DNA from 4 places in the Arthrobacter sp. P1_C12_2 genome. Region 2 is predicted to be linked to each of the others. Evidence: riboswitches for the same ligand, from Rfam matches in the RefSeq annotation. Region 2 holds a riboswitch; each other region holds the start of a gene.
What was found. Region 2 has a riboswitch for thiamine pyrophosphate ahead of AC1DZQ_RS02390 (ECF transporter S component). Riboswitches for the same ligand answer to the same signal wherever they lie in the genome.

Region 1: another riboswitch for thiamine pyrophosphate. It lies ahead of thiC (phosphomethylpyrimidine synthase ThiC); the one in region 2 lies ahead of AC1DZQ_RS02390 (ECF transporter S component).
Region 3: another riboswitch for thiamine pyrophosphate. It lies ahead of AC1DZQ_RS06135 (bifunctional hydroxymethylpyrimidine kinase/phosphomethylpyrimidine kinase); the one in region 2 lies ahead of AC1DZQ_RS02390 (ECF transporter S component).
Region 4: another riboswitch for thiamine pyrophosphate. It lies ahead of thiO (glycine oxidase ThiO); the one in region 2 lies ahead of AC1DZQ_RS02390 (ECF transporter S component).

Annotation. Positions count from the first base shown of each region.
Region 1 is NZ_JBFUAF010000012.1:130,545-135,869, reverse strand. Features, by position in the region: gene AC1DZQ_RS14225 (hypothetical protein) at 64-501, opposite strand; gene AC1DZQ_RS14220 (VOC family protein) at 970-1,845, opposite strand; gene AC1DZQ_RS14215 (amidohydrolase family protein) at 1,927-3,027, opposite strand; gene AC1DZQ_RS14210 (GNAT family N-acetyltransferase) at 3,031-3,531, opposite strand; TPP riboswitch at 3,608-3,715, shown strand; gene thiC (phosphomethylpyrimidine synthase ThiC) at 3,711-5,325, shown strand, end outside.
Region 2 is NZ_JBFUAF010000001.1:507,308-512,632, forward strand. Features, by position in the region: gene AC1DZQ_RS02385 (ABC transporter ATP-binding protein) at 1-1,488, opposite strand, end outside; gene AC1DZQ_RS02390 (ECF transporter S component) at 1,519-2,166, opposite strand; TPP riboswitch at 2,233-2,376, opposite strand; gene AC1DZQ_RS02395 (heme-degrading domain-containing protein) at 2,565-3,110, shown strand; gene AC1DZQ_RS02400 (DUF4235 domain-containing protein) at 3,152-3,415, shown strand; gene mnhG (monovalent cation/H(+) antiporter subunit G) at 3,490-3,846, opposite strand; gene AC1DZQ_RS02410 (MrpF/PhaF family protein) at 3,878-4,156, opposite strand; gene AC1DZQ_RS02415 (Na+/H+ antiporter subunit E) at 4,153-4,698, opposite strand; gene AC1DZQ_RS02420 (Na+/H+ antiporter subunit D) at 4,695-5,325, opposite strand, start outside.
Region 3 is NZ_JBFUAF010000004.1:66,753-72,077, forward strand. Features, by position in the region: gene AC1DZQ_RS06130 (Rne/Rng family ribonuclease) at 1-2,696, shown strand, start outside; TPP riboswitch at 2,845-2,941, shown strand; gene AC1DZQ_RS06135 (bifunctional hydroxymethylpyrimidine kinase/phosphomethylpyrimidine kinase) at 3,044-4,648, shown strand; gene rplU (50S ribosomal protein L21) at 5,052-5,325, shown strand, end outside.
Region 4 is NZ_JBFUAF010000006.1:58,791-64,115, forward strand. Features, by position in the region: gene AC1DZQ_RS08430 (DEAD/DEAH box helicase) at 1-188, opposite strand, end outside; gene AC1DZQ_RS08435 (RNB domain-containing ribonuclease) at 517-2,034, opposite strand; gene AC1DZQ_RS08440 (ferritin-like fold-containing protein) at 2,076-2,747, shown strand; gene thiE (thiamine phosphate synthase) at 2,767-3,462, opposite strand; TPP riboswitch at 3,489-3,609, shown strand; gene thiO (glycine oxidase ThiO) at 3,603-4,916, shown strand; gene thiS (sulfur carrier protein ThiS) at 4,913-5,149, shown strand; gene AC1DZQ_RS08460 (thiazole synthase) at 5,155-5,325, shown strand, end outside.

The DNA of each region.
Region 1 (5,325 bases), on a different contig from region 2:
TGACACGGGCCCGGCGCACCAGCGTGCGGCCTGAACGCGGCGATCCGCGGCGTTCAGGGCCGGTCAGGACGTCCAGACGTAGAGGCCGGACCTGGTGGCGGGATCGACTCCGGCGGCGAGCTCGGCGATCCGGCGGACGTAGCCCCGCGCCTCGTCCGCACCGAAGGGCATGTCCTCCTCGGCGGCCCAGTTGGCTGCGACGTCCTCCAGGACGTCGCCCTCCCCTTCGGTTTCATAGCTGAGGAGTTCCGCCAGTGTGCGGACCATCGCGGCGGGGACGCCGAGCAGCGAGTCGCTCGCCACATCAACCATGGCCAGTTCATAGTCCGCGCCCGGGGCGTGCACGGCGACGCCGGCGAGGTCTCCCAGCCGCTCCACCTCGAAGTCGCTGATCTCCGGGATGCGGACGGCCCCCGGGGCGGCCGGGCCGCCGCCGTCGAGTGCGCCGGCGCGCTTGAGGGCTTCTTCGTGGGTGGACACAAAGAGTTCGGTGAATCCCATGCAGCTGGTCCTTAGGGTTCGGCGGTCCGCGGACCGCTTTTCGGCGTCGCCTCAGCCTAGCGTGCCTGGCGCAGCTTCGCCCCGGCCGCTGGACATGTCCTCCGCAAGCCCGGGGGAAACCCTGCCTGACCCGGCCTCGCCCCTGGACATGCACTCGCCCGACGCCGAGCAATGGACATATGGCCGCCATGTCCATTCCCGGCTGCGACCGGTGGACATGCCCAGCGGTCCAGTCAACGAACAACGGACATGCCCTCCGCAAGCCCGGGGAACCCTGCCCACCCGACCCCGCCCCTGAGCATGCACTCGCCCGACGCTGAGCAATGGATATATGGCCGCCACGTCCATTCCCGGCTGCCCGCGGTGGACATGTTCCGAAGCGCTGCCGGCGAACGATGGGCATGTCCAGCGGGGAGCTTTGAACGCTGGACATGCTCAGCGGAACAGCGTGCCTAGCGCACTGTGGCTTCAGCGAACGGCGACGCGGATCCGGTTGCGCCACGGGTCCTCGAAGCGCAGTTCGGCGCCGGTGTGGTGCGATTCGACGCCGGCGACCTTGAGCCGGTCGGCCAGGGCCGCGACGTCGTCACCGGACGGCACTTCGATGAGGACCTCGCCCAGGCCCAGCGTGTCGCGCCGGGGGCCCGCGCCGCGGCTGTTCCACACGTTCATGGCCATGTGGTGGTGGTAGCCGCCGGCCGAGACGAACAGCGCCTGGCCGTGCCATCCCGCGGTCTTCTCGAAGCCGAGCGTGCCGACATAGAACTCATGCGCCGACTGGACGTCGCCGACCTGCAGGTGGACGTGCCCGACGCCGGCGGCGGCCTGGCGCTGGCCGGTCACGGACTCCTCGGTCAGGTGTTGCTGCAGGTAGCGCTGCGGCGGCAGGGCGAGGCTGTCCATGACGACGTTCTTGCCCTCCCAGGACCAGGCTTCCCGCGGCCGGTCCCAGTACAGCTCAATGCCGTTGCCTTCGGGGTCGTTGAAGTAGAAGGCCTCACTGACGAGGTGGTCCGCACTGCCGGAGAAGGACTGGGGCTCGTACTGGGCCGCGCTGGCAATGGTGGCCGCCAGGGAGTGCTGGTCCTCGAAGAGGAGGGCGGTATGGAAGAGCCCGGCCTCGCCGCGGGAAGGAAGGTTCAAACCAGGGGCGGGCGCCAGGTGTACCAGCGGCTTCTGCCGGCGCCCAAGGTAGAGCCCGCCGTCCTGTTCGGCCACAGTCTCCAGCCCGAGGGCGCGCTGGTAGTAATCGGTCATGAGCTTCATGTCGCCGACCTTGAGCATCACCGTGCCCATGGCGAGGTCGGCAGGAAGGAGGTCCTGGGTGCTGGCTTCTGCGGTCATCGAAACGCTCCGTGGATTCTTTGGCCACCGGATTTCGGTGACTCTGCATAGAAGTAAATTACTTGAAGCTTCAATTTATTCCTAATGACCGGTCTGCGCCCGGTTCACCGGCAGCCCGCGCAGCACAATGTGCTGGATCCGGCGGAGCGTGGCAGGTTTGCTCCGCGGGTCCTCGGCGGTGACAAGGACATCCGCACTTGCCCCATCACAGATGGACTCCGCGCCGAGCCACGTCCGCGCGGACCAGCTCGCGGCGTCGAGGGCGGCGGCGCCGGGAAGGCCGGCGGCGTGCAGGGCCTGGATCTCGTCCACGATCCGGCCATGGCTGATCACGCTTCCGGCGTCGGTTCCGGCATAGATCGCCACCCCGGCCTCGTGGGCTTCGAGCACCCGCTCCGCCCGCCGCGCCCACAGCGAGCGCATGTGGGCGGCGTAGCGGGGGAACTTGGTCTCCGCCCGGGCCGCGATGTCCGGGAACGTGGCGATGTTGATCAGGGTGGGCACAATCGGGACGCCCTGCCCGACCAAGCGCGGCAGGTGCCGCGGCAGCAGCCCGGTGGCGTGCTCGATGCAGTCGATCCCGGCGTCGAGCATGTCATCGAGGGTGTCTTCGGCGAAGCAGTGCGCGGTGACGCGGGCCCCTTCTTCGTGGGCGGCCTGGACGGCGTCCTTGACCGTCCGGGCGGGAAAGCTGGCGGCGAGATCGCCGGCGTCGCGGTCAATCCAGTCCCCCACGAGCTTGACCCAGCCGTCGCCTGCGCGGGCCTGCTTGCGCACCGCCTCGACGAGATCCTCGGGTTCGACCTCGACGGCCAGGCCCGGCAGGTAGCGCCGGGTCCTGGCGAGGTGCCGGCCGGAGCGGATGATCCGGGGAAGGTCAGCGCGCTGCTGGAGCCAGCGGGTGTCGTGGACGGCGCCGGCGTCGCGGACCAGCAGCGTCCCGGCGTCGCGGTCCGCCAGAGCTTGGGATTCCGCGGTGTCCTCGGTAACGTCCCCGCCCGGGCCGAGGCCGACGTGGCAGTGTGCGTCCACGAGGCCGGGAATGACCCAGCCGTCAAGCACGAGCCCCGGCGCGGCCGCCGGACGGTGGAAGGTCAGCCGGCCCTCCACCGACCACAGCCCGTGGCGGACCTGGTCCGCCGCGGTGAGGATGGGGCCGCTGAACTCGATGATGCCGGTCATGACCTAAAGCCTAATCCGCATGACGATCCGCCGGCCCAGATCATCCAGCCCCAGCTGCGCTTCGTGGATCCGTAGGGCGCCCAACGCCTGCCCATGCTGGGCGAATTCCTCGAAACCGCAGCTCGCATAAAACGGCGCATTGAACGGAACGTCCGCGAACGTGCACAGCGTCATCGATAAATAGCCACGACCCCGGGCCGCATCGAGGGCCGCCTCTACCAAGGACCGTCCTATCCCCCGCCCAGCGGAGTCCGCCTGCACGGAGAGTTGTTCCAGATGGGCCTGGCCGCCGACCTCGTCAACGCGGGCAAACCCTACGGGCGGGGTTCCGGAGACAAGTATGAAGAGCGGCTCAACCGGCGTCGTCACCCCCGGGGCCGGGAGCGCCTGGTTCCCCAGCTCGGCTTCGAGGATGCGGTCTGCTGAGGCCTCGAGAACCGGCAGCGCCGGGAGGTCTTCCGGCGTCGCCATCCGGATGCGGGGCACGGCCCTGGGCAGAGTCACAATGCCACGCTAACACCGCGGCCCGACCGCGCCGCGTCACACTCGACAGCCGGCCGGAGGTGCGTGGTAGCTTCGTCTACGACCACACGGGTGCCCCTGCAGGGGCTGAGATCGGGCTGACGCAGCCTGCGACCGTTGAACCTGTCCGGGTAATGCCGGCGAAGGAAGTGAGCTTTTCCGTGAACACCCAAGTGACACAGCACAGCCCTGTCCAAATTCAGTCTGCCCACATTGAGTCAGCCGACAATCAGCCAGCAGCCACCACGCAGTCGCTGAAGTCCCACTCGCTGGCCTTCACCACGGACCCGGACCACGGCATCCGCGTCCCGGTGACCGAGATTGCCTTGGAACCCTCACCGGGCGGCGTCCCGAACCCTCCCTTCCGCGTCTACCGCACGGCCGGCCCGGGCAGCGATCCGGTCCGCGGGCTGGAACCGTTCCGCGCGCCCTGGATTGAGGCCCGGGCGGACACCGAAACCTACGCCGGCCGGCAACGTGAACTGCTCGACGACGGCAAGTCGGCGGTGCGCCGGGGTGCGGCGTCGGCCGAGTGGCGGGGCGGTCGCCCGGTGCCGCGCCGCGCGGTTGAGGGCAGGACCGTCACGCAGATGCGCTACGCCCGGGACGGGGTCATCACCCAGGAAATGCGGTTCGTCGCGCTGCGCGAGAACTGCGATGTGGAGCTGGTGCGCCGCGAGGTGGCCGCGGGCCGGGCGATCATTCCCAACAACGTCAACCACCCTGAATCCGAGCCGATGATCATCGGCAAGGCGTTCCTGGTGAAAATCAACGCCAATATCGGCAACTCCGCCGTGACCAGTTCCATCGCCGAGGAGGTCGACAAACTCCAGTGGGCCACGCAATGGGGCGCGGACACCGTCATGGACCTCTCCACCGGGGACGACATCCACACCACGCGCGAGTGGATCATCCGCAACTCCCCCGTCCCCATCGGCACGGTCCCGATCTACCAGGCGTTGGAAAAGGTCAACGGCGAGGCCAACGCCCTGACCTGGGAGATCTTCCGGGACACCGTGATCGAACAGTGCGAGCAGGGCGTGGACTACATGACCATCCACGCCGGCGTGCTGCTGCGCTATGTGCCCCTGACGGCCAACCGGGTCACCGGCATCGTGTCCCGCGGCGGTTCCATCATGGCCGGCTGGTGCCTGGCGCACCACCAGGAGAACTTCCTCTACACGCACTTCGACGAGCTGTGCGAGATTTTCGCGAAGTACGACGTCGCGTTCTCCCTGGGTGACGGGCTGCGGCCGGGAGCGACGGCGGATGCCAACGACGCGGCGCAGTTCGCCGAGCTGGACACCCTGGCCGAGCTCACGCGGCGGGCCTGGGAGTTCGATGTGCAGGTCATGGTGGAGGGTCCCGGGCACGTGCCCTTCCACCTCGTCCGGGAAAACGTGGAGCGCCAGCAGGAACTCTGCAAGGGAGCCCCGTTCTATACGCTCGGGCCGCTGGTCACCGACATCGCACCGGGCTACGACCACATCACCTCGGCAATCGGCGCCACGGAGATTGCCCGCTACGGCACCGCCATGCTCTGCTACGTCACGCCCAAGGAACACCTCGGGCTGCCGAACAAGGACGACGTGAAGACGGGCGTGATCACCTACAAGATCGCGGCCCATGCCGCCGACCTCGCCAAGGGCCACCCCGGCGCCCACGAACGCGACGATGCCCTGTCCAAGGCGCGGTTTGAGTTCCGCTGGCGGGACCAGTTCGCGCTGTCCCTGGACCCGGTGACGGCCGAGGCCTTCCACGATGAGACGCTACCCG
Region 2 (5,325 bases):
CACGACGGCGGTGCCGGCGTCGAGGAGCTCGGACAGGAACGAGGCGAGTTCGGCCCAGGTATTGGCGTCCTGGCCGAAGGTGGGTTCGTCCAGGACCAGCACCTGCGGGTGCGCCGCCAGCACGGTGGCTACCGAAAGGCGCCGCTTCTCGCCGCCGGAGAGCGTGTAGGGGTTGGCGTCCACGAGCTCCGTCAGCCGCAGCCGCTCCAGTAGCTCGTCCACGCGGTCTTCGCCGTAGCCGAGGTGGCGCGGGCCGAACATGAGCTCGTCGAGGACCTTGCCGGTGACGAACTGGTGCTCGGGTTCCTGGAAGACGGTTCCTATCCTGGCGATCAGCTGCTGGGCCTTCCACCGGTAGGGATCGGTTCCGGCGTCATCGCTGAGCTCCGCCGCGGCCGAGACCGTTCCCGCGACGGGCCGCAGGAGACCGACCAGCGTCAGCGCCAGGGTGGACTTCCCCGTGCCGTTCTGTCCGGTGATGGTCAGGGCCTCGCCGGCGCGGACCTGGACCGAGACCCCGGACTGGACCGGTCGCGGCGCGATGGTGCGGAAGCCGTCGCGCAGCCCGGCACGCCGTGGCCGCTCGCGGGACACCGCGAGCGCTTCGGCCGTGAGCAGGAGCTGCCCCGCGTCCCGCGCCGGCGGCCGCATCCGCGTCGCCGGGACGTAGCCCGGCACCCAGACGCCCGCGCCGATGAGCATGTCCCGCGCCTCGGCCAGGACCCGGTCCGGTGGCCCGTCAATGAGTACGGCGGGGTTCAACACCGCGGAGCCCGTGGCAGACCCGGGCTGCAGCACCACGATCCTGTCCACCAGGTCTTTCCAGACCCCCACCCGGTGCTCCACGACCACCAGCGTGGCGCCCGTCTTGTCCAGGCAGCGGCTCACGGCGTCGCGGACCTCCAGGACGCCCGCGGGGTCGAGGTTGGCGGTCGGCTCGTCGAGCAGCAGCAGTCCTGGCCGCATCGCGAGGATCCCGGCGAGCGCCAGCCGCTGCTTTTGTCCGCCGGAGAGGGCCGACGTCGGGTGGTCCAGCGGCAGCCGGCCCAGCCCGACGTCGTCGAGGGCCTCGCGCACGCGCGGCCAGATCTCCGCCGCCGGGACGGCGAGGTTCTCAGCCCCGAAGGCGACGTCGTCGCCGAGGCGGGAGAGCACCACCTGCGTTTCCGGGTCCTGCTGCACCAGCCCGGCGCGGCCACGCTGCGCCCGTGGCGCGGCGCCGTCGATCAGCAGGCTTCCGGTCTCGTCAGCGTCTTCGGCGTCGCCGGCCTGCCCAGATGCGCCGGCCGCGCCGTCGCCCAGCACTCCGGCCAGGGCGTGGAGCAGCGTCGACTTGCCGGCGCCGGAGGGGCCGAGCAGGAGCACGCGCTCCCCCGGCCGGATGTCCAGGTCGAGGCCGCTGACCGCGGGCCGGGTCCGTCCGGCATGCCGCCAGCCCCAGCCACGGGCCGTGACGGCGGCCGGCCGGACGCCTGATGAAGATCTCATGGGTTCTCTGCAGGGTTCAAGGAACGGGGCTCAGGAGAAGACGGGCTCCGTGGCGGCCTTGCGCGAGGCAAAGGAGCCCAGCACTCCGGTCTTGGCCAGGCCACGCGTGGCGAGCCAGGCCAGTCCGCCGGCAATCACTGCGCCGGAGATCGTCGTGAAGACGATGTAGGCGAGCTTGTCGCCGGCCTCGTAGGCGATGTTCCAGCCCCACGGCAGGAAGGAATCGTTCAGGCCGCAGAACAGGCCCGCGCCGGCTCCGGCCAGCACGGAGACGGGCAGGTTGAACTTCTTGTAGAGGAAGGCCGCGAAGACCAGTTCGGCGCCGAGGCCCTGCAGGATGCCGGAGATCAGCACCGTGGTGCCGTACTGCGACCCCATGATGAGCTCGCCCGTGGCCGCAACGGTCTCGCAGAAGAGCGCCGCGCCCGGCTTGCGGATGATGAGCATGCCCAGCACCGCCGGGATCATCCAGCCGCCGGCGTAGAGTCCGCTCAGCGGCGGGTAGACCGCGTTCACCGGGGTCGAAATCAGGTTCGCGCCCTGGGACCAGGCCCAGAAAATGACGCCGCCGGCAACGGCGATCAACGCCGCCACCACAATGTCCACCACGCGCCAGCTGTAGTCGCGGCGGGCGGATGAACGGCTGGCGGAACCATGCTGTGCTGAAATATCTGTCATGTCGTCCTCCTGAGGAACAGGAGGGGAGGGTGCTCCGGCCGGTCTCGGCTTCCGCCGCCCTCCGCGCACCCTGAGAACTCGACTCCCTTGCGCCGGTACTAACCGGATCAGGTTCGAGGGTCTGCGGCTGTCCGCACTCTCAGCGCCCACCAAAGGTTGCCCCGGATTGTTCCGGCGATGCCCGACGGCGGCGCTCCCCTGTCGTAATTTTTTTCGCCCTTGTGGGCTGGCTCAGTTTACACCCGGACGGCCGGGTTTTCAGTGACATCCCGTCACAATCGGGGACGGGACAGCGGCGGTCCCGGCGGGCGGGAACGCCCCTCTTGGTAGAGTCATCGTGTCGGACACCCGGACCCGCCAGCGGGCGGCCTCGTCACCCACCGGAAAGCTGGAATATTTTGACGCACATACCGGCCACACAAGATCCCACCGGGGAATACGATCCCGACTCGAGCGATCCTCAGCCGCAGGGCTCCCTGGCTGCGCTCATCGGCCGCGTGCTGGCCGAGATGGAGACGCTCCAGTTCGCGTCGTTCAGCAAAGACGACGCCCTGGACCTCGGACTCCTCCTTGTCGAGCTGGGCCGGCAACGCTCGCTGCCCATCGCCGTCGACATCACCAAAGGCGAGCAGGTACTCTTCCACGCCGCGCTGGACGGCGCCACACCGGACAACGAGCGCTGGATCAACGCCAAGAAGAGCACCGCCATGCGCTACGAGGTCCCGTCCCTGCTGGTGGGCCTCCGCGCCCGCGCTGCCGGCGGAAGGATCGAAGACAACGCCTGGTGGGATCAGACGGAGTTCGCCGCCCACGGCGGGGCGTTCCCCATCTACCTGCGCGGCACGGGCGCCGTCGCCGTCGTCACGGTCTCGGGCCTGCCCCAGAAGGCGGACCACGACCTCGTGGTCGAGGCCCTGCGGATGGTCCTCACCCCGGAACGCTAGGCTAGGCAGAGACCCTGTTCCCGTCCCAAGGAGACCGAAGAATGAACATCCTCATCAAGCTGCTCGGCACCGGCGTCAGCCTCCTGGCCGGCTTTGCCGGCACCAAGCTGGTGGACACCTTGTGGGAAAAGTCCACGGGCAACAAGCCGCCCAAGGGCAACGAGGAAGACGTGCCCACCACGCTGCGCTCGGCCCTGACGTTCGCCCTGATCTCCGCATCAGTCAGCGCCATCATCCAGGTGCTCGCCAACCGCGGCACCCAGCGCGCGATCACCCGCTTCGCCAAGACCGAGGACCTCGTCTGACCGGTCTCGACTAGCCGCGGCGCCGCCGCCGCGCCTGTCGAAGCGCCGGCCGCCGCTCCTGTCGCTGAAGGGGCTCAGCGGCCGGCGTCGTCGTCGTCCGTTCCGTGCGTGGCCGCCTGCTGGCCTGCTGCCTGTTGGACTACGGCCTCGAGCTCGTCGGAGCTCAGCAGTTCCGGGTGCAGGTGCTTGGTCCGGTAGCCGGCCCGGCCCACCATGTGGGCGGACACGGGGACGGTGAGCAGCTGGAAGAGCCAGGCCACCAGCACGACTGGCCATACCGACCAGGTGCGCATCTGCAGGCCGAGGGCCGCCAGCAGCAGGAACAGGCCCAGGACCTGCGGTTTGGTGGCCGCGTGCATCCTGCTCATGAGGTCCGGGAACCGCAGGAGCCCGATGGCCGCGGCGAGGGACATCAGGGCGCCGGTCACCATGAACACGGCGGAGACGGCGTCGATCACAGTGTCAGGATTCACGGACACCCTCCCGCCTGTCGGCCACGAACCGGGCCACGGTCACCGACCCGACGAAGCCGATCAGGGAAATCGCAACGAGCAGCATCAGGTTGTTGAGGTGCCGGTTGACGGCCATATCGATGCACAGGGCCGCCCCGAAAATGGCCAGCAGCACGTCGGCGGCGAGAACCCGGTCCAGCAGCGAGGGGCCCCGCCCGATCCGGATGATCGCCCCCGCGGCGGCCAGGGACAGTACGACGGCGGTCACCGTCAGGACGGTCTGCATCATGCGGCGATCTCCTGTGTCAGGGCGGAAAGTTCGTCTTTGGTCCCCATGATCCTGATCAGCCCGGCCTCGGTGTCCCGGACCTCCTTGCGCAGCCTGGCCGCGTCCTCAGCATTGCGGACGTTGATGCCGTGGATGTAGAGCGTGGACGTTGACCTGTCCACCTCCACCACGAGGGACCCGGGAATCAGCGAGATCACATGCCCGGTGGCCGTGACCAGGAGGTCCGAATGGCTCCGGAGCGGCACGGCGACGATTGCGCTGACCACGTCCGGGCCGCGGACCACGGCCAGGTACAGGACCTGGAAGCTTGCCGCGACGACTTTTCCGAGGAAAATGAGGGCGAAGGGCACGGCGCGGAGCACGTTGAAGCGGCCGCCGAGTTCCACCGGGGGCAGATAGAAGATGCGCGCCACGAGCACGGCGATGAGGGCACCAAACAGGAGATTGCCCGGGCTGAAGTTCTGCCACAGTGCGCCCCAGACAAAGACGAGCCACACCAGCAGCGGCAGTTCCTGACGCAGGGAGATCCTCTTCCGGTTCATTTCCCGCCGCCCTGCGGCTGGCCCTGCTCCTGGCCTTGCTGCTGGCGCTGTACGGGCTGGACCGACGCAGGCACCGGCGGCACGGGCGCGTCCTGGCCAAGCACAGCCTGGATGTAGGGGGTCCTGTCCAGCATCTCCTGGGCGGACTGGTCGGCCACCCTGAACAGCGGCCCGGCAAAGACCGTCAGGGCCACGCCAAAGACCACCAGGCCCAGGGTGGAGCCCACCATGGTGCGGGGCAGCAGGGTCACATTCGTCTTGCCGGCCCGGTCCCCCGTGGCGGAGTCGGCCGGTGCCGCCAGGAGCACCGGGTCGGGGTGTTCGGCGTCCTCGGGCTTGCGCCAGAACGCCCGGTTCCAGACCCTCGCGATCGCCAGCAGGGTCAGCAGGCTTGTCAGCACGCCGCCGATCACCAGCGCGTAGGCCAGCGGCGTGCCCAGTTCGACGCCTGCCTGAAGCAGCCCCAGCTTGCCCAGGAAACCGGAGAACGGCGGGATTCCGGCGAGGTTCATGGCGGGAATGAAGAACAGGACCCCCAAGACCGGGGAGAGCTTGGCCAGCCCGGCCACGCGGTCCATGGACGAACTGCCGCCGCGGCGTTCAATCAGGCCGGTCACCAGGAACAGG
Region 3 (5,325 bases), on a different contig from region 2:
TCCCGGCCGAAGAAGCCGCCGCTACGGAAGCACCCGTTGCGGAAGCTACGGCAGCCCAGCCCGCCGAGGCCCAGCCCGAAGAGCCGGAAGCCCGGCCCGAGGAAAGCCCGGCCGCCTCGCTGTTCATGGAACCGGGTGCCCTCACTTCCGTGATCTTCCAGGCCCCGGACCTGAGCACCGTGGTGCGTACGGCCCCCGTTGCCGTTGCCGTTGCCGCTGCAGCGGAGCCCGAGGACGAAGAAGGCGACGAGGACGATGACGCCGGCAACCGCCGTCGGCGCCGCAGCCGCGGCCGGCGCGGACGCACCCGCACGTCTGCCGAGTCCGACACCGAGTCCGAAGGCACCGAAGAAGAGGGCGACGAAGGCTCCGAAGGGAACCTCGAAGACGGTGTGACCTCGCGCCGCCGCCGCCGCCGCCGCCGCGGTGACCAGGACCTGGAGCTGACCGGCGGGGAAGGCGACGATCCGCCCAACACGGTGACCCGCGTCCGTGCACCGCGTGCAATGGCCGAGGCGCCGGTCAACAACCGCGTCACGTCCGTCAAGGGCTCCACCCGCCTGGAAGCCAAGAAGCAGCGCCGCCGCGAGTCCCGCGACACCGGCCGCCGCCGCACCGTCATCACCGAGGCCGAGTTCCTGGCCCGCCGCGAGTCCGTGGACCGCCAGATGATCGTCCGTCAGCGCGACGACAGAATCCAGATCGGTGTCCTCGAAGACGGCGTCCTGGCCGAGCACTTTGTGTCCAAGACCCAGCAGGATTCCCTGATCGGCAACGTCTACCTGGGCAAGGTCCAGAACGTGCTGCCCTCCATGGAAGCCGCTTTCGTGGACATCGGCCGCGGCCGCAACGCTGTGCTCTACGCCGGTGAAGTGAACTGGGAGTCGGTCAACCTCGAGGGCAAGCAGCGCCGGATCGAGAACGCGCTGAAGTCCGGCGACTCCGTGCTGGTCCAGGTCACCAAGGACCCGGTCGGCCACAAGGGTGCCCGCCTCACCAGCCAGATCTCGCTGCCCGGCCGGTACCTCGTGTATGTGCCCGGCGGTTCCATGACCGGCATCTCCCGCAAGCTGCCCGACGTCGAACGCAACCGCCTCAAGCGGATCCTCAAGGACCGCCTGCCCGAGGACGCGGGCGTCATTGTCCGCACCGCGGCCGAGGGTGCCTCCGAGGAGGAGCTGACGCACGACATCAACCGCCTCCGCGCGCAGTGGGAGGGCATCGAGGGCCAGTCGACATCGACCAAGATCCTCGCCCCCGAGCTGCTTTACGGCGAACCTGACCTGACCATCAAGGTGGTCCGGGACGTCTTCAACGAGGACTTCTCCAAGCTGATCGTCTCCGGCGAGGAAGCTTGGGACACCATCGAGGCCTACGTCACCTACGTGGCACCGGACCTCGTGGGCCGGCTCGAGAAGTGGACCAAGGACTCGGACATCTTCGCGGCCTGGCGCATCGACGAGCAGATCCACAAGGCCCTGGACCGGAAGGTCTTCCTGCCCTCGGGCGGTTCGCTCGTGATCGACCGCACCGAAGCCATGACCGTGGTGGACGTCAACACCGGCAAGTTCACCGGCTCCGGCGGCAACCTCGAGGAAACCGTCACCAAGAACAACCTGGAAGCGGCCGAGGAAGTCGTCCGGCAGCTGCGCCTGCGCGATATTGGCGGCATCATCGTGATCGACTTCATCGACATGGTGCTCGAATCCAACCGCGACCTCGTGCTGCGCCGCATGGTGGAGTGCCTGGGCCGGGACCGGACCAAGCACCAGGTGGCCGAGGTGACCTCGCTGGGCCTCGTGCAGATGACCCGCAAGCGGATGGGCACCGGACTTCTGGAAGTCTTCGGCGAGCAGTGCGAAACGTGCGCTGGCCGCGGCATCGTCACCCACGACGAGCCGGTGGAACACCGCCGCGCCAACACGGTCGCCGCGGAACACTATGTGCCGCGCACCGAGGCCCAGCCTGCTGCCCGCACGGAGCGCAAGAGCCGTCGCCGCGGCAGGGGAGGCCAAGGCGCGGAGACCGTGCCGGCCGCACCCGCGCCCGTGCACGCTGAGCCCACCGAGGCTGAGCGCCACGCCAAGGCCGAAGCCACCCGTGCCGCGCTGGCGAATATCGCTGCCGCGGCGCACGCCGCGCACCTGCACGACGGGGAGGCAGCCGCTGCCAGCGACGCCGGGGCCCGCCAGGCCGCCGTCGACGCCGTCACGCAGCTCGCAGCCGCGGACGAGGCAGCCGGTCGTCCCGCAACCGTGCTGACGTTCGGCGGCGAGCAGGTGGCCCTGCCCTTCGTCGAGCACGCCGAGGACCAGCCGACACCGGCTCTGACCCTGGACCTGCTGACCGAGGCCTTCGCCAACCTGGGCGAGGCCGAGGCCGGCAAGCCGGCCGGGATGGACACCGAAGCGCCTGCCGCGGCCACCGAGGCACCCGCAGCAGTGCGCGCTGCCGAGGCTCCGGCGTCACGGACAGCTGACACCACTCGTGGCCGCCGCGGGCGACGCAACCGGAGCGCCAGCCGCGCCCAGGGCGCAGCCAACGAAACCTCCGTGGAGCATCGCGAGGCGACCCGGCCGGCCGCGGCCGGATCGATCCACGAGGCCAAGGCACCCGCCGCGGCCAGGCCTGCTTCCATCCCGGCAGGCAACGAGCCGATCATCCTCGGCGTCGGCGTACCGGCGTCGGAGCTGTAGTGTTCCGCAACTAACCACGTTCCCGACCGGTCACCATTTCGACCGGTCGGGCTGCGGGTCCGGGCCCGAGCGGGCGTAACATACGTCCGCTCCGGCCCGGGCCCGCTCGTGGGTTAAGGGGGCAACCGGGTGGCAACGGCTAGGCTGGAACACTGACACGGGGTGCCGCGCATCAGCCGGCTGAGATCCAGACCCGTTGAACCTGTCCGGTTAGCACCGGCGAAGGGATGTCTGCCTTGTCCGCGAGACCGAATCCGTCCGAGTTTCTGCCCAGCGAGTTTCAGCCGACCAATTTTCTGCCCAACGAGTTTCTGCCGGCGCAGCCCCGCCCGTCCGCGCCGCCGCGCATACCCCGCGTGCTGGCCATCGCCGGCTCTGACCCCTCCGGCGGAGCCGGGATCCAGGCCGACCTGAAAAGCATCGCGGCGAACGGCGGCTACGGCATGGCCGCCATCACCGCCCTGACAGCGCAAAATACCCAGGGCGTGCGCGCCGTCCACGTCCCCCCGGCCGCGTTCCTCACGGCGCAGCTGGACGCCATCAGCGACGACATCGGCATCGACGCCGTCAAGATCGGCATGCTCGGCGACGCCTCTGTGATCGACGCCGTCCGCAGCTGGCTGGAAAAGGTGCGCCCCGCCGTCGTCGTCCTGGACCCGGTGATGGTCGCCACCAGCGGCGACCGGCTTCTGCAGGAATCGGCCGAGACCGCCCTGCAGGCCCTCCTGCCGCTGGCGCACCTCATCACGCCCAATCTCGCCGAACTCGCCATCCTGCTCAAGGAGCCCGTCGCGGCCGACTGGGCTGAGGCCCTGGCGCAGGGCAAGCGGCTAGCCGCACTGACCGGCACCACCGTGCTGGTTAAGGGCGGACACCTCCAGGGCGGGCAGCACGGGGACGGACCCGTCCACGACGCCGATGCCGCCGACGCCGACGCAGGCAATGCCGCCGACCCCGGCTGCCCGGATGCGCTGGTCAACACCGGCGGCCTGCTCGGCCAGGAAACGGTGGTGGTGCCGGGGGAGCGGATCGCCACGCGCAACAGCCACGGCACCGGATGCTCCCTGTCCTCGGCCATGGCCACCGTGCAGGTCCGGGTGGGGGATTGGGAAGCGGCGTTGCGGGAAGTGAAGCCGTGGCTGCTCGGCGCGCTCCGCGAAGCCTCGGTCCTGGACGTCGGCACCGGCAACGGCCCGGTCCACCACTTCCACCACCTGCAGCGAATCAAGGATGGGCAGGCCCTCAAAGACGGCCAGCGCGGCCAGCGCGGTCAGCACCACCCCGGCGGGCACGGTCCGGCGGAGGGCGAGTTCGCCGCAGCCCTCCGCGCAGGAGCCACGGGCGATCTTGAGGCCATCTACGCCCTGGACTTCGTCCGCGGACTGGCCGACGGAACCTTGCCCGAGCACGAGTTCGCGTACTACCTCGCCCAGGACGCCATCTACCTCAACGGCTACTCCCGGGTCCTGGCCCGCGCCGCCGCGATCGCCCCCACCGAGGCCGAGCAGCTGTTCTGGGCCCGTTCGGCGCAGACCTGCCTGGAAGTCGAATCCGAGCTGCACCGTTCCTGGCTCAGCACCCGCCCGACCGCGCCCACCCTGGGCCCGGTGACGAAGTCGTACGTGGACCACCTGCTGGCTGCCTCTGTGTCCGGCAGGTACGGGGTCCTCGTGGCAGCAGCGCTGCCGTGCTTCTGGCTCTACGCCGAGGTCGGCTCCACCCTGCACCGGGAGTTCCTGGCCGGCGGCGCCCCCGGGGCGCACCCTTACGCCGACTGGCTGCGGACCTACGCCGATGAGGACTTCGCCGCCGCGACCCGGCAGGCCATCGCGTACACGGACACGGCAGCCAGACGGGCATCGGAGAGCGAGCGGGAGGCCATGGCACTGGCTTTCCGGCAGTCATCGCGCTACGAAGTGGACTTCTTCGACGCGCCGCGGCTGTACGCCTGACACGACCTGGCCCACACAGCGAGTACGATGGTTGGGCACGGTTCCGGAAGTCGTTGCGGCAACACAGCATCAAGACGGTCGAGATCACGGTCAAGAACATTGACAGGATCTTTGCTTCAAGACGTTGTGGCGCCTATCACGGACTACCCGCCGGAACCAGCCTCATTTGCGGCCGAAGGCAAAATTAGCGTATTCTAGATCTTCGGTGCTTACGCCAACACTTGGGTTATGACCCTGAGGACAGTCTGTTTGGAATTCCAAATGGATTTGTTCCGGGGATAGCTCATGGGTTCCCCCGGGGAATCCACCGGCGTTGAGGCACAGCGTGAGCCGGTCCAAACATTTTGGCCCCTGGTTCCGCACGCAAATCTAGTAATAAACGTCGAGAGAAGTGAGTTCCCCAGTGGTGTACGCGATTGTCCGCGCAGGCGGCCGCCAAGAGAAGGTTTCCGTTGGAGACTTCGTTACCCTGAACCGCGTCCCCGGTGGAGCCGGCAGCACCTTTGAGTTGCCCGCACTGCTCCTGGTGGACGGTGACAAAGTCACGTCTGCTGCTGCGGACCTGGCCAAGGTAACGGTTACGGCTGAGATCCTCGAAGACCTCCGTGGTCCGAAGATCGTCATCCAGAAGTTCAAGAACAAGACCGGTTACAAAAAGCGTCAGGGCCACCGTCAGG
Region 4 (5,325 bases), on a different contig from region 2:
ATCGGGAAGGGGTGGGTGATGCCGGCGTCGGCCAGGGACTCCACGATGTCCGCGCGGACATTGAAGTCGGCAAAGGTTTTTTCGGCAATCTCGTGCGGCTTTTCGTCCGAGATGATGGTCTCTTCAGGCTCGATGGTCTCCGTGCCGGACTCATCGGTCAGAAGCTGGTGCGTGTGCAATTCACTCACAGGGGAGTTTCCTTATTCATTTTGGGCTGCGCTGCTTGCTCAACGGGGCCGGCCATGGTGGCCGTTCCGGAGCACGCTCAGGCGCGCAAGCATTTCCAGTGGAAGCCGATCGCGGGCTATCTAAATGCTGGCACTGGGACCAGCGGGTGTATCTCAAGATCGCGTAGGGGCGGGCTTGTTGAATTCGAAAATCATGGAAATCAACGACCGGGCATCCATATCTACCTCTCCAGTCTAGCTGTACAAGGCCCGGTTCCCCGACTCGACCCGTGATCGCGCCCCGGGAGCGTGCCGGCCGCGGACCGATAGCGGTCCGTCGTCGTGACCGTCAGCCTACGAGCTCCAACTGGATTTCGCGTGTGGCGATGTCCGAGGACACCACCCGGACCCGGACCTGGGTGCCCGGTTCCAGTTCGCCTGGGCATCGTGCGGTCACGGCGGGCTCGGCGATCTGGACGATCCCGGACGGGCCGTTCCCGTTGCCGTTGGCCTTGCCACCGTTCCCGTTCCCGTTCCCGTTTCCGTTGCTGGTGCCGTTGGCGCTGGTGTTCCTGGCCGGCTTGGGACCGGAGATGACGACGGCGTCGAATTCCTGGCCGACGTGGTTGACGAGCAGTGCCGCCTCCACGGTGTCCAGCGACAGCCGCTCCAGTTTCGCGGCCAGCTGGTCCGAGGTGCCCATGATGGCCGGGAGGGACGGCAGTGCCGCCCGGGCCCACGCCGGAACTTCGGTGCCGTTGCTCAGGGCCTCGCAGATCACCAGCACGAAGCGGTCCACCAGCCGCCGCAGCGGCGCCGTGGAATGGGCGTACGCGGCGCCGATGGCGGACTGGACAGCGGCTCCGGGCACCGTGCCGTCGAAGTACGTGTACCCGGCACCGCGGAAGAGCATCCCGGCCGAATGCACAATGGCCAGCTGCCGGGGGTCTGTCGGGTCCAGGGTCCGCAGGTACTCGCCGTAGCGCATTTCCCCGTCCCAGGGCTTGCCGAGGGCGTGGGTCTGGCGGTGGAAGTGCCGCAGCGACGCCTCGTCCGGGGCGGGCATGGTGCGCAGGATGCCGACCTTGCCCTGGAGCATGAGCGCGGCGGCGGCCATCCCGGTCATGAGTGAAATCTGGGCGTTCCAGTCCTCCACCGGCAGCGCCGGGGCCGCCACGATCCGGTAGCCGCCGTCGGGCAGTTGCTGGATCTCCTGTTCCGGCATATTCAGGCTCGCGCCGCCGCGCAGGCGTTCCAGTTCTACCCGCTTGATGCCTACTTCTTTCAACAGCTGCAGCACGGGCGCCGCGGTGCTGGCGTCGAGCTCGGCCTGGACGCCCTTGTAGTTGAGCTTCGCGCGGCTGCGGACCTGTGCCCGGCGCACGAGGACTGAGGTGACCTCGGCCGCGGCGTCGAGCTCGAACTCCCAGACGAACGCCGCGCACAGCTGCCCGGCGAGCAGGCTGCCGGCGGCCTCGCTGATGATCTCCGGATGCAGCGGAATCCTGCCGTCCGGGGTGTAGAAGGTCTGGCCGCGGCGGCGGGTCTCGGCGTCGAGCGCCCCGCCCGGGGCGACAAATGAGGGGACATCGGCGATCGCGTAGAAGACCTTGTAGCCCCCGTCGCCCCGTTCGATAAACAGGGCCTGGTCGAGGTCGGTGGACGATGCCGGATCGATGGTCACGAACTCGACATGCGTCAGGTCAAGGTCCGGGAGCTTGTGCTCGGCGACCGCCGCCTCCGCGTCGCGCAGCACGTCCTCCGGGAACGGGCCGGGCAGTTCCAGCGTGGTGCGCAACGCCTTGAGAGCCCCGGCAAGCTGGTTCTGCTGCTCGTGGACACTGGGGGTCAGACGATGATGGGACACGAAAATCAGGGTAGCCCGATTTCCGCTATTAGTCTTGGATGATGAGCGCAACTGCGGACGATCCGGCCCTCTACAACAGTTTTCTTTCGGAGCTGCTGGGAGTCTTGGCGTACGGCGAGCTTTCCGCCTTCGAGCGGCTGTCCTCGAGTGCCCGGTATTCGCCCACGCTGCATGACCGTGAGGTGCTGGGCAGAATGGCGGTGGTCGAGTTCCAGCATTACGAACTCGTCCGGGCCCGGCTCGAGCACATGGGCCTGGACACGGAGGCCGCCATGCTGCCGTTCCAGCCCTCGGTGGACCACTTCCACGAGCGCACGCGCCCGGCGGACTGGTACGAGGCGCTCATGAAGGCCTACGTGATTGACACAGTCGCCGCGGACTTTTACGGCGTCGTTGGCCGGTACGTGGACGCCGGAACCCGGGAGCTGATCGGGCAGGTCCGCTCCACCGGCGAGTCCACGGCCGTGCTGCAGGAGCGCCTCAAGGCGGCCCTGGCCGATGACCCCCGGCTGGCGTCGCGCCTCGCGCTGTGGGCCAGGCGCCTGCTGGGCGAGGTCCTGAACCACGCCCAGCGGGTCAGCGCTGAGCACGCGTTCCTCGGCGGCCTGTCCGGGCTGGACGACGCCGGCGCCCGGGAGATGATAAACGGCCTGGCGGCCGAGCTCGCAGCGAACCACGCGCGCCGGATGGCAGAGCTGGGTCTCGCCGGATAGGTTCAGGCCGGGAACCTGCCTAGGATTCTGCGGCGTCCAGCGCCGCCAGCAGTGCACCTGCGGCGTGGGCCGGATCAGCGGCGTCGGTGATCGCCCGGACCACCACGATCCGCCGGGCGCCGGCGTCGACTACCTGCTCCACGTTGCTGAGGTCGATCCCGCCGATCGCGAACCACGGCATGACGCCGTCGACCTTACCGGTTCCCTCCGTGTCCGCCCGGCCGATCGCCTGGGCGGCGTAGCGCACCAAGTCGAGGCCGACGGCGGCGCGTCCCGGCTTGGTGGGCGTCGCCCACACGGGGCCTACACAGAAATAGTCGAGTCCTTTGCGGCCGGGCGAGGCAGCAATGGCGGCGTCCACCTGTTTCGGGCTGTGGGTGGACAGGCCGATAACGGCATCTTTGCCCAGGAAGCCGCGGGCGGCGTCGAGCGAGATGTCCTTCTGGCCGACATGAAACACAGGAGCCCCGGACAAGGAGGCGATGTCCGCCCGGTCATTGACGGCCCACAGCCGTCCGTGACGCAGCGCTGCGGCGTGCAGGACCTCCAACAGTTCCAGTTCCTCGGACGCCTCGAGCGACTTGTCGCGCAACTGGATGATGTCCACGCCGCCGGCGAAGGCGGCGTCCACGAAGTCCTCGAAGTCGCCGCGGTCCCTGCGGGCGTCGGTGCAGAGGTAGAGGCGGGCGGTGGTGTGGAGGGGGTCCTGGCTCATGGGACCAGCCTAGTTCCTCTAAACTGGGCGCATACCGCGGGAGCCCGCAGCAGCCATGTCGCCGCTGCACGGCTGAGAGGGCGTCAGAGCCGACCGCTTGACCTGATCCGGCTAGTACCGGCGTAGGGAAGGAATTTTTCATGGGCACACGAGCCGGCCGTTCAGCCGAAGCCGCAAATGACGCCGCCGCCCAGGTTTGTGACACCGGGCCTGATTCTGCAGAGACAATCACCGCGGGGGATATCAGTGCCGACGTGGCCGTGATCGGCGGCGGCGTGATCGGCCATGGCATCGCATTCGAGGCCAGCCGGGCAGGCCGCTCCGTGGTCTTGATTGATGATGCTCCCGGCAGCGGAGCCAGCTGGGCCGCGGCCGGCATGCTGGCCCCCGTGAGTGAGCTGCACTACCAGGAGGAGCAGCTCCTGGAACTGATGCTTGAGGCCTCCCGGCTGTGGCCAGGATTCGCTGCCGCAATCGACGCCGGTGCCGGCGGCACGGAATCCCCGCTGGGTACCGGCTATTTGACGACGGCGACCCTCGCGGTCGGGGCCGACGCGGCGGACCGGCGCGCGCTCGCGGACCTGAGGGACGTCCAGCTGGCCTGTGGCCTCAGCGTGGAACCACTGACAGTGCGCGAGGCACGCGGCCGGGAACCCCTGCTGAGCCCCGGCATCTCGTGCGCCTTCGACATCCCGGCCGACCACCAGGTGGACCCCCGCCTGCTGATCGCCCGGCTCGCCGGCGTCCTCGGCGCGGAGAGCGGCGGCAGCTTCGTCCGGCGCCGCGCGGCAGGCCTGCTGTGGCAGGACGGACAGGTGGGGGGCGTTCGGCTGGCCGGCGGCGGTTCTGTGCGGGCTGCGGAAACCGTCGTCGCCAACGGGCTCGATGCCCCCGGGCTCGGGGAGCTGCCCGCCGGGCTGGCGCTGCCGCTGCGGCCCGTCTATGGCGACATCCTCCGGCTTCGCGTTCCCCCGCATCTGCAACCGCTGCTCACGGCCACCGTTCGGGGCATGGTGCGCGGTGTCCCCGTGTACATCGTCCCCCGCCAGGACGGGACCGTGGTGATCGGAGCCACCCAGCGCGAGGACGGACCATCGGATCCGCACGCGGTGTCCGCCGGCGGCATCTACCAGCTGCTGCGGGACGCCCAGCAGCTGGTGCCCGCGGTCGCCGAGCTGGAGCTGGTGGAAGCCACGGCCCGGGCCCGGCCCGGCACACCGGACAACGCCCCCCTGCTGGGGCGGGTGGCACGACCGGACGGCGGGGACGTCCCGGGACTGATCATCGCCACAGGTTTCTTCCGGCACGGCGTCCTGCTGACCCCCGCGGCGGCCGCAGTGTGCCGGCAACTCATGGACGGGACTCCGGACCCGCGCTGGTCCGGGTTCCGCCCCGACCGTTTTTCCCGCATCCCGGATTTGTCCGGGGACAGCCCCAAGAAGGAAGCAGCATGAACATCAGACTGAACGGAACGGAGCAGAGCGTCGCGGACGGCGCCTCCGTCAGCACACTGGTCAGCCAGCTCACGGGGCGGAGCATCGGCGCCGACGGCCGGGCCGCCGACGGGCGGAAGCTCGGTGTGGCTGTGGCCCGCAACGCCGAAGTGGTGCCGCGCAGCCAGTGGCACGCCACGGCGCTCGCCGACGGCGACGACGTCGAACTTGTTACGGCAGTCCAGGGAGGATGACCAGCATGAATGAGACGACGTTCGCAGGAACACCGGCCGTACCGGTGACCGGTGCGGTGGCCGATCCGTTCGTGGTCGACGGCGTGAGGCTCGGCTCCCGCCTCATCATGGGAACCGGCGGTGCGCCGAGCCTGGACGGGCTCGGCGCGGCACTTGTGGCCTCCGGGACGGAGCTG